DNA from 2 places in the Priestia sp. D51 genome. Region 1 is predicted to be linked to the other one. Evidence: riboswitches for the same ligand, from Rfam matches in the RefSeq annotation. Region 1 holds a riboswitch; the other holds the start of a gene.
The links. A riboswitch is a leader RNA that binds a small molecule or an ion and turns the genes downstream of it on or off. The one in region 1 is predicted to bind S-adenosylmethionine.
Positions count from the first base shown of each region.

Region 2: another riboswitch for S-adenosylmethionine. It lies ahead of ACNHOZ_RS04810 (hypothetical protein); the one in region 1 lies ahead of ACNHOZ_RS17625 (Na+/H+ antiporter NhaC family protein).

Region 1 covers NZ_JBLTIR010000004.1:176,449-181,189, reverse strand. Annotated here, with positions in the region: gene ACNHOZ_RS17635 (ABC transporter ATP-binding protein) at 1-726, shown strand, start outside; gene ACNHOZ_RS17630 (ABC transporter permease) at 719-1,486, shown strand; SAM riboswitch class I at 1,588-1,694, shown strand; gene ACNHOZ_RS17625 (Na+/H+ antiporter NhaC family protein) at 1,780-3,090, shown strand; gene ACNHOZ_RS17620 (hypothetical protein) at 3,130-3,258, opposite strand; gene ACNHOZ_RS17615 (LacI family DNA-binding transcriptional regulator) at 3,383-4,342, shown strand; gene ACNHOZ_RS17610 (transcriptional regulator SplA domain-containing protein) at 4,428-4,676, shown strand.
Region 2 covers NZ_JBLTIR010000001.1:920,945-925,685, reverse strand. Annotated here, with positions in the region: gene ACNHOZ_RS04825 (TerD family protein) at 1-141, shown strand, start outside; gene alaP (alanine permease AlaP) at 207-1,610, opposite strand; gene ACNHOZ_RS04815 (DUF1540 domain-containing protein) at 1,927-2,085, opposite strand; gene ACNHOZ_RS04810 (hypothetical protein) at 2,186-2,530, opposite strand; SAM riboswitch class I at 2,594-2,695, opposite strand; gene ACNHOZ_RS04805 (hypothetical protein) at 2,817-3,113, shown strand; gene ACNHOZ_RS04800 (GNAT family N-acetyltransferase) at 3,126-3,572, opposite strand; gene ACNHOZ_RS04795 (hypothetical protein) at 3,654-4,094, opposite strand; gene ACNHOZ_RS04790 (glycosyltransferase family 2 protein) at 4,202-4,741, opposite strand, start outside.

The DNA.
Region 1 (4,741 bases):
ACCGTCAATGGTTTTCCTTTAAAAGAACAGTTTACATCAGCTATGAAATCAATTGGAGCGATTATTGAAAATCCTGAGTTTTATGATTATCTGACGGGCTATCAAAATTTAAAACACTTTGCGAATATGCATGAAGGGATCACAGCAGAACGCTTGGATGAAGTGATTGCGCTAGTAAAGCTTGAAAACAGCATTCATGCAAAAGTGAAGACGTATTCCCTTGGGATGAGACAGCGTTTAGGAGTAGCTCAAGCTATTTTACATAAGCCTGCATTGCTTTTACTAGACGAACCAACAAATGGTCTAGACCCAGCGGGAATGAGAGAATTTCGTACATATTTACAAACCCTCTGCAGGGAAGAAGGTATTTCAATTTTAATCGCGAGCCACTTATTAAAAGAAGTGGAAGCATTATGTGACCGCGTTGGTATTATTCAAAACGGCGAGTTAAAAGCTGTTCAAGATCTATCTCCAAATCGTCAAGATCAAGGGATGTATGTAGAATTTGAAGTATCTGACGTGCAACAAGCAGCGGATCTTTTATCTCAAGAATTCCAAGTAACAATAAAATCCGATAGTATTGATGTAGTGATTATGAAAGAACAAATTCCAGCTGTGAATAGAAAATTAGTGGACAGCGATATTTTAGTCTACCGAATCACTCCTGTTTATGAGACGCTTGAAGATTCGTTTATGTCCGTTACGGAGGGAGAGCACCATGCTTAAGTTAATTCAAAATGAACATATGAAATGGTTTTACAAAAGAAGTACAAAAGTCACGTTTATTACAATCGGCATCTTAACTCTTTGTATGGCTCTTTTAATGAAGAAAGTAGCAAACAGCGCAGGAACGGAAGACAACATATTGAATTTCCTGTCATTTAGTGCAGGCATGCTGATCCTCGTTCAATTTTTCGCGCTTGCTGTTGGAGGATCAATGGTTGCAAAAGAGTTTGAAGCGGGTACCATTAAGCTTCTTTTAATTCGCCCTGCTAGACGTTCAACGATTTTAACGTCCAAGTACATAACGCTCATTTTAATTAGCTTGTATTATTTGCTGAGTTATTTGCTTTTTTCGTTTGTATGGGGAGCATTGTTCTTTGGATTTGCCAGTCTAGAAGGAGATGCGCAGCTGCTTAAAAACATTACGCTTACGTATGACAGCGCGTATATGGAAACGTTTATGATGATGACGTTCGCATTCATGCTGTCGTCTTTATTTAGAAACAGCGCGCTTGCTTCAAGTCTAGCTATTGTCGTAAGTATTGGGGCGAAAGCAGTAACTGGGATAGTATCACAGTTTGGTCTATGGTGGGGGAAATTTTTACTGTTCGCCAACACAAACTTTGTGCAGTATATGGACGGAATGAAGACGATGTTTGACGGAATGACAATTCCATTTTCAATCTTCATCTTAGTTGCACACTTTGTCTTCTTTATGGGCGTAGCATGGGTGGCGTTTTTAAAACGTGACGTAGCTAATTGATGTGAGAATTTTCACGCTATATATTTTTCTAAAATAGCATTTGACAATTAAATAAAAAGAGATTACAGTAGTGAAAGACTATTTTTAAAACAACTACAAACTTCTTATCAAGAGAGACGGAGGGACTGGCCCTACGATGTCTCGGCAACTGGCTGTACGCAGTGCGGTGCCAAATCCAGCAGACGATGTTTCGTTTGGAAGATGAGAAGGGTAATCTTATGATACAAATAAGAGACCTCTTCTTATCAATAAGAAGGGGTCTTTTTTTATTACGTAAACAAGAGGTGTTAAGAATGGAACAACAAAAAGGAAACGGCTGGGCGCTGTTACCGCTGGGCGTCTTTTTAGTCCTGTTTGTCGGATCAGGAATTATAACGGGAGATTTTTATAAGCTGCCTGTATTAGTAGCTATTATCATTGCAGCCATTGTGGCGCTGGCTATGAACCGCAAAGATTCACTTAATGTAAAAGTGGAACGCTTTGCTAAAGGAGCAGGGCATCCTGATATCATTATTATGGTACTTATTTTTATTTTAGCAGGTGCTTTTTCAGAAGTCGCTAAAGGCATGGGAGCTGTTGATTCAACGGTAAACTTAGCTCTGTCTGTGCTTCCGCAAAGCTTAGTGGTAGTCGGAATCTTTGTTATTGGCGCATTCATTTCAATTTCGATGGGAACGTCAATGGGAACGATCGCTGCGTTAGGGCCTATCGCTGTAGGAATCAGTGAGCAGGCGCATGTATCCATTACATTGGCAATTGCTGCTGTTGTTGGTGGTGCAATGTTTGGAGATAATTTATCCGTAATCTCTGATACGACCATTGCGGCAGTTCGTACGCAAAAAACAAATATGTCAGATAAATTAAAAGTAAACTTTTTCATTGTCCTTCCTGCAGCGATTGTTACAGTGATTTTATTACTGGTAATGACGCTAGGCAATACGTCATCAGTAGAAATTAAAGATTTTAGCTGGTTTAAAATCTTGCCTTATGTCGGCGTACTCGTTGCTGCCATATTTGGTGCAAACGTATTAAGCATTTTAACCGGAGGAATTGTATTAGCCGGCGTAATTGGATTAGCTGACGGAAGCTACACGCTTTCTTCTCTTGCTAAAACTGTGACAGAAGGTATTGGCGGAATGTCGGAATTAATTATTTTATCTCTTTTAATTGGCGGAATGGTTGAACTCATTCGCTATAACGGCGGTATTCAGTTCTTATTGAACCTATTAACACGACGCATTCAAACAAAAAAAGGCGGAGAATTCAGTATCGCCGGATTAGTAAGTTTAACCAATTTAGCCACGGCTAATAACACGATTTCAATTATTACAGCAGGTCCGTTAGCGAAAGAAATCTCTGATAAGTATTCAATTGACAATCGTAAATCAGCCAGTCTGCTCGACTTGTTTTCATGCAGCGTTCAAGGGCTTATCCCTTACGGTGCACAAATGCTTCTAGCAGCAGGATTTGCTAAAGTTTCACCGATTGAGATTATTCCATTTACATTCTATCCAATGTTAACAGCGGTTTGCGGTATCATTGCAATTGTAATTGGCTTTCCTCGTTTAAATAAAAAATCAAAATCATCTAAAGAAGCTGCGTAATATCAAACCCTTAAAAAGAACATTCTTTTTAAGGGTTTTTTACTGTTTGAAAAAATCAGTCTGCTTTTTTTCATCTAGCTCCTTCCAAAGTGTCTCATTTTGTTTAAGTGCATAAGCCGCTCCTCCGATTTCAATTCCGCATAATAAAATGAATAATAAAATACCCATGATATGACCTCCTTATATAAGTGAATAAAAACATGATTGTAACGGGTTTAGCTTATTGCTTTTTCACTTTATAATGAGAATAAAGTATGAAACGCGTTTCAGCGCAAGAGAAAAAGGTGAAAACATGACAAATATCCGAGATATCGCAAAAAAAGCTGGTGTATCTGTTTCGACCGTGTCACGGGTTTTAAATCATCATCCGTATGTAAAAGAAGAAAAGCGCCGTCTGGTAGAAGAATTAATTCAAGAACTTAATTACGAACAAAACATTAATGCCGTTCACTTATCAAAAGGGAAAACAAATATGATTGCCGTCGTCTTGCCTTTTATTAATCATCCTTATTTCAGTCTGCTTTTAGAAGGAGTGGCCTCTCAAGCGTTAGAAAAGCAGTATCAGCTTGTTATTTGTCAGACGAACTATGATGTAAAAAAAGAAGAAGAAGCGCTTCATATGCTAAAAACAAAGCAGGTTGATGGAGTGATTATTTGTTCTAGAGCAAGCAGCTGGAGCACGATTGAATGCTATCAGCAGTACGGGCCGATAGCCGTGTGCGAAAACGTACAAAATCGTTCTATTCGCTCCGTATACGTTGATCATTATGCAACTTTTAAGAAAGCGCTCATGTATTTAAAAGAAAAAGGATATACGGATATTGGCTACTGTATTGGAAGAATGACGGGTACAAATAGTCAACAGAGGCAGCAAGCATACAAAGAATATGTAGAAAGAATAAATGAGCCTTATCATCCGGAATGGGTGTTTCAAGGCTGTTTGAACGTGACAGATGGTGAAAAAGTGGTAAAAAAATTGGTGCAGATGAAAAATCGGCCTCAGGCGCTTTTAGTAACAAACGATCAAGTCGCTATTGGTATAAAAGCTCAGTGCGAACAAGCGGGTATATCAGTTCCAGGCAATTTAGCTATTATTGGTTTTGATAATCATCCGCTTTCTTCTTATTTACAAATCACAACGATCGAACTTCCTCTCAAAGAAATGGGCGAAACGCTTTTTAAACTAGTCAGGAGCAAGGATCCTCAAAAAATTGAGCTTCCTTTTCGGTTTATTGAGCGTAAAAGCGTATAAATTCTTGATGATCTCACCACGTGTTTTTATCGGATAAAATGAATAAAAGCGGACATCATACGAGTAAAGAAAGAAGAAAAGGATGATGATCGTGGAGAAAAAAGAATATCAAGTAGGAGATCAAGTATTTGTTATTTACCGAAATCCTCATACGGCAAACGTTGCTAATATTAATCAAGCTGAAATTGTTGAACACCCTGAAAATAAAGGTGAAAAAGCGCTGTTTCTGCATGAGTCTTATCATTTGTTAGCTGAAGATGATGCTGTGTATTCAACGTATGAAGAAGCAGAGAACATGTATAATAAGATATTTGATTATGAACAATATGATTGACGAAAGGCTCTCTTAAATAGAGAGTCTTTTTTGATGTGGAAAATAATTACCATGGATAGAGTCTT
Region 2 (4,741 bases), on a different contig from region 1:
CTTTATGATCTTTTTTCATTTCACGCACAAGCTAGAGGAACACTTGTCCATGACAAACAAAAAGCTGACACTATTTATTCGCTTGATGAAGGTGTTACTCCTTATGATATTGAAACAATTATTGAAACCTACCTAAACTAATTATTTATAGGAAAGTAAGAACAAATAAACGAAAAGACCTCTTTCCAAGAAAGAGGTCTTTTCGTTTACTTCACTAGCTTTTGCTCAGTCCCAGCTGAACCTTGACTTCGTTTATGAAATCCTTTTGCGTAGTACGCGATAATAAGACCGATAAACCATAGTGGTCCGATAACAACTGCAATTCTTGTATCTGGATTGTACGCCATAAGAACAACCACCAGCGCTAGGAACGCAAGTGACACATAAGACGTTAACGGAAATAAAGGCATTTTGTATTTTAACTTTGCCTCTTCACCTTTTTTTAGCGTTTTGCGATACTTAATTTGAGAAAGCAAAATAATTCCCCATGTCCAAATCGCACCGAATGTTGCAATGCTTGTTACCCACGTAAATACTTTGGCAGGCACAATGTAGTTTAACGCTACTCCGACTAATAACGCACCCGCTGATGCTAAAACAGCTTTTCCAGGTACGCCGCCTTTTGTCAGCTGACCGTATCCTTTTGGAGCTTCTCCGTGCTCTGCTAAGTTAAACAGCATACGGCCTGTACTAAAAATACCGCTGTTACAAGAAGAAAGAGCTGCTGTTAGCACCACAAAGTTAATAATGCCTGCCGCTGCTGGAATCCCGATTTTTTCAAATGTTAATACAAACGGGCTTCCCTGTGAACCAATTTCTTGCCAAGGATAAATTGACATAATGACAAATAATGCACCAACGTAGAAAATAAGAATACGCCAAAAGACCGAATCAATCGCTCTTGCTAGAGATTTTTCTGGATTTTTCACTTCTCCCGCGGTAACGCCGATCATTTCAATTCCTAAATATGCAAACATAACCATTTGCAGCGACAGTAAAATACCTTTGAATCCGTTCGGGAACAGCCCGCCGTTGTCCCATAAGTTTTTAATACCCGTCGCAACGCCGCCGTTCCCGATTCCAAACACAATCATTAATAATCCAACGGCAATCATTAACACAATCGCTAAAATTTTAATAAGTGCAAACCAAAATTCCAGTTCACCATATGCCTTAACAGCTAAGAAGTTAACTGTTGTCATGATGACAAGCGCCGATAACGCCCAAATCCAGTTTGGTACATCCGGATACCAATATCCCATATAAATACCAACGGCTGTAATTTCAGCCATACATGTTACAACCCATAAAAACCAGTAGTTCCAACCTGTTAGATAACCAGCAAGGGGCCCTAAATAGTCGCGCGCGTACTTGCTGAATGAACCTGCAACAGGTTTTTGAATCGCCATTTCTCCAAGTGCTCTCATAATAAAAAACATAATCATTCCGCTAAATCCGTACGCCAATAATATTCCCGGCCCTGCTAATTTAATAGCAGATGCAGATCCAAGAAACAGCCCTACCCCTATGGCTGCTCCTAAGGACATCAGCGTCACATGTCTTTCTTCTAACCCGCGTTTCAATTCTTTCCCCTGAGTTTTCCCCTGCATAAACGTCTCCCCTTTTTCCAATCTGTCAAAACGAGATGAATACAGCTTTTTGTTAGCGCTTTCATATAAATTTATGCTAAAAGTCAGCTAGGCTGTATATTTGTATTCTATCACCTTTCTCTCCCTTTTCTTTTGTCGAAAAACAAAAAAATTATCGTATCATTTTGTTTAAACGCACAATTAGACGTAGACACTGCTTTTTTACTATGTATTTATTATCGCACCTAAGTAATAGTATTTTTTAAAAAAATAGAAAAACGCCGACTCAACTCCGTCAGCGCATCGTTCATTTTATGCTTTTTTATAAAACTAGCATTTATCTCGCGGGTTCAAAAGTTTTACAGCCAGGTTCTTCCGTTTCAGAAACATGGTGACTACTTTCAGGACTCACAACGTAAATGGACTCTGCACTGCATTTATTTCCCGATTTCCAATACATGCACTCATTCACTTCACATAATACACCTTGGGCCACTGTTATCCCTCCTTTTTTTGTCTTATCTATTTACTACCCGAAATAGAACGCTTCTAACATTCACATGCAAAAAAACCGCTTGTTTATCAAGCGGATCCTTTTACTGCGTGTGTTCAACATACTGTTTTTTAGCTAAATATAATTCACGACTCAGCGTGATCCGCCGTTCTCTCAAGTTCCTTAATTTAACTTGAAACTGTTCATTAGTTGGCTCTTCTTGAATTAAGCGATACGTAAAAGAAATATCTTCATTTAACTGTTTAAAATCTTCCCATATTTCTTGAACGAGTGCGGATTGTTTGTCTTCAAATGAACGATTTTGCTTCGTTTTTAGCGCGGCTAAAATTTCCTGCTGCCACGTTTCGTCTTTTAGTTCTTTTGCTAACAAGTATAGATCTAAATAATCATCAACGCTTAGCGCCTGTTGTGTATTTTTCAATGTCATCACCTTTTCTATACGAAATGTTTCTTCCTAAGAAGAGGATTTCATCATAGAAAAAGATTCCTCTTCTTATCTGTCAGAGCTAGGCTATGCTGGAATTAGCACCATTCAATAATTGTGGTTGCTGAGGCTTCAAAGGGCCAGTCCCTCCACCTCTCTAGATAAGAATATTTCGTTTTTAAATTATTTCTGACTATTCTAATATGTTTTATAGGTTACGTCAATAGCTTTTCAATAAAAAGAAAAAAGAAGTAAAATATGGTATGATTTTATAAAGGATGGTGAGCACATGAAACGATATATGTTATCTGCTTTTTTGGGAAGCTTGCTGCTGCTTCTTAGCATTGCTTTTTCATCTACTTTCCACGTTGCAATTGTCAAAACAACCGGAAGCATTGGAGGGATTATTTTAGCAGCGGCGGCTTTAGTTATGAACGCGCTTGAAGATCCTCCCTCCTCAGGTAATACAGGTGCCGGAGCTGTTGAATCACTGGATAAAAGCACCGTTTGGGCTACTTATTTGCTTTTACTTTCATTACCGAACCTCATCGCATGTATAACATCTTATGTTTTATGGACTCGCTGACATTCACCAACATTACGGACGTTTTGCCACCTGTAGGCTCATTGATATTTGTTTATCTACAAATCCAAGTTCACGGTACACATGCTGTGCAAAATTCCCAGCATGAACGCTGAGTCTGATTTCAGGGTATTCTTTGATAGACAATTCATCAATTGCTTTTTGCATTAACGGCTTGGCTAGACCTTGCCCGCGGTATTCTGGTAAAACATATAACTCGTAGATAAAGCCAATTTCTGCTTTTGAAAAGAAGTCGGCAGATGGACCGACAAAAACCCAGCCTGCAAGTTTATTTTCTTGTCTAGATACTAAATAATAACACCCTTTTTCAAGGGCATTATCAATTAGTTCATTTACGCGTTCAGTTGACGGTTGAAACTGATGCGTTGTTCCTTCAAACAGCGCATCAGCAGATTTCTTCCGAATTTCCTGTATTTCTTCTTCAGTAGCTTTTGCAATCATCACAATCTCTCCTTTCGTGTTCGTTTTCCACATACAGAGATAAATTCCTGCAAAAAAAAGTCTTCGCCTAAGCGAAGACTTTTATTTAAATTCAAAATGTTCTTGATGGTTGCCTTGTTCATCCGTCCAGTTAATCATGATGTCTAAGCCTGCCGCTTTTCCAGGAACAGCAAAATTGGCATAGCGAAAACGCTGACCGCTTTTGCTTAAGTTAGACCTTTCAATAGGAGAAAACAAGCTGTATTTCGCCTTATTTTTTCCTTCGTGCCGAAAAGCTTGGACCTGCACACGCTCTACGTCTTTTCCAATGTTTTCAACGGTTAATCCATATGTATGATAGACGTTATTTTTCCACTTTAGCTGATTATCTCCCGTCATGCTCGCTTTTGTCAGTTCGACCGACCATTGTTCAGATGATTTCTTCATTGGAAGTTTCTCAATCGAAAGAGCGCTGACATGAATGGTTGCAAAAGCAAGCCAAACAAAACAAAAAGTGCTGACTGTATAAAGTAGTCTTTTCATAGATTTTGATCTCCTTAGAAATTTTAGTAGTAGCATCTCCTATTACCTTAAAAATTATGATAAACACTTTAACAAAAAAGCCTCTCCATTCAGGAGAAGCTTCTTAATTAATGCATCAGCAAATCTTTTTGTGTGTCTAACGAGTGTTTTGTATATAAATCTCTTTCAATCGCATATTTAGGACGCTGTTTCACTTCGTTGAAAATCTTGCCAATGTATTCTCCGACAAGACCTATTCCCATTAGCTGCAGGCCGCCTACAAGCCAAATTGATAAAATAAGAGACGTCCAGCCAATTTGCGTATGATCTAAATATTTTTGAATCAGCGCATAAATGCCAAACAAAATACTAAAGAGAAACGAAGCTCCTCCAAGCAGCGTCAGTAAGCGTATAGGTGCTACGCTAAAAGACGTAATCCCGTCAAATGCAAAAGCGAGCATTTTCTTTAGCGGATATTTTGACTCACCCGCCGTCCGTTCTTTGCGGTCATATGTGACTTCCGTGGAGCGAAATCCTACTAATGGTACAAGGCCCCGCAAAAAGACGTTTCCTTCTTTATATTTCATGAGTTCACCAAGAGCACGTTTGCTCATAAGGCGAAAATCAGCGTGATTTTGAACGAGCTGAATTCCTAGCTTGTTCATAAA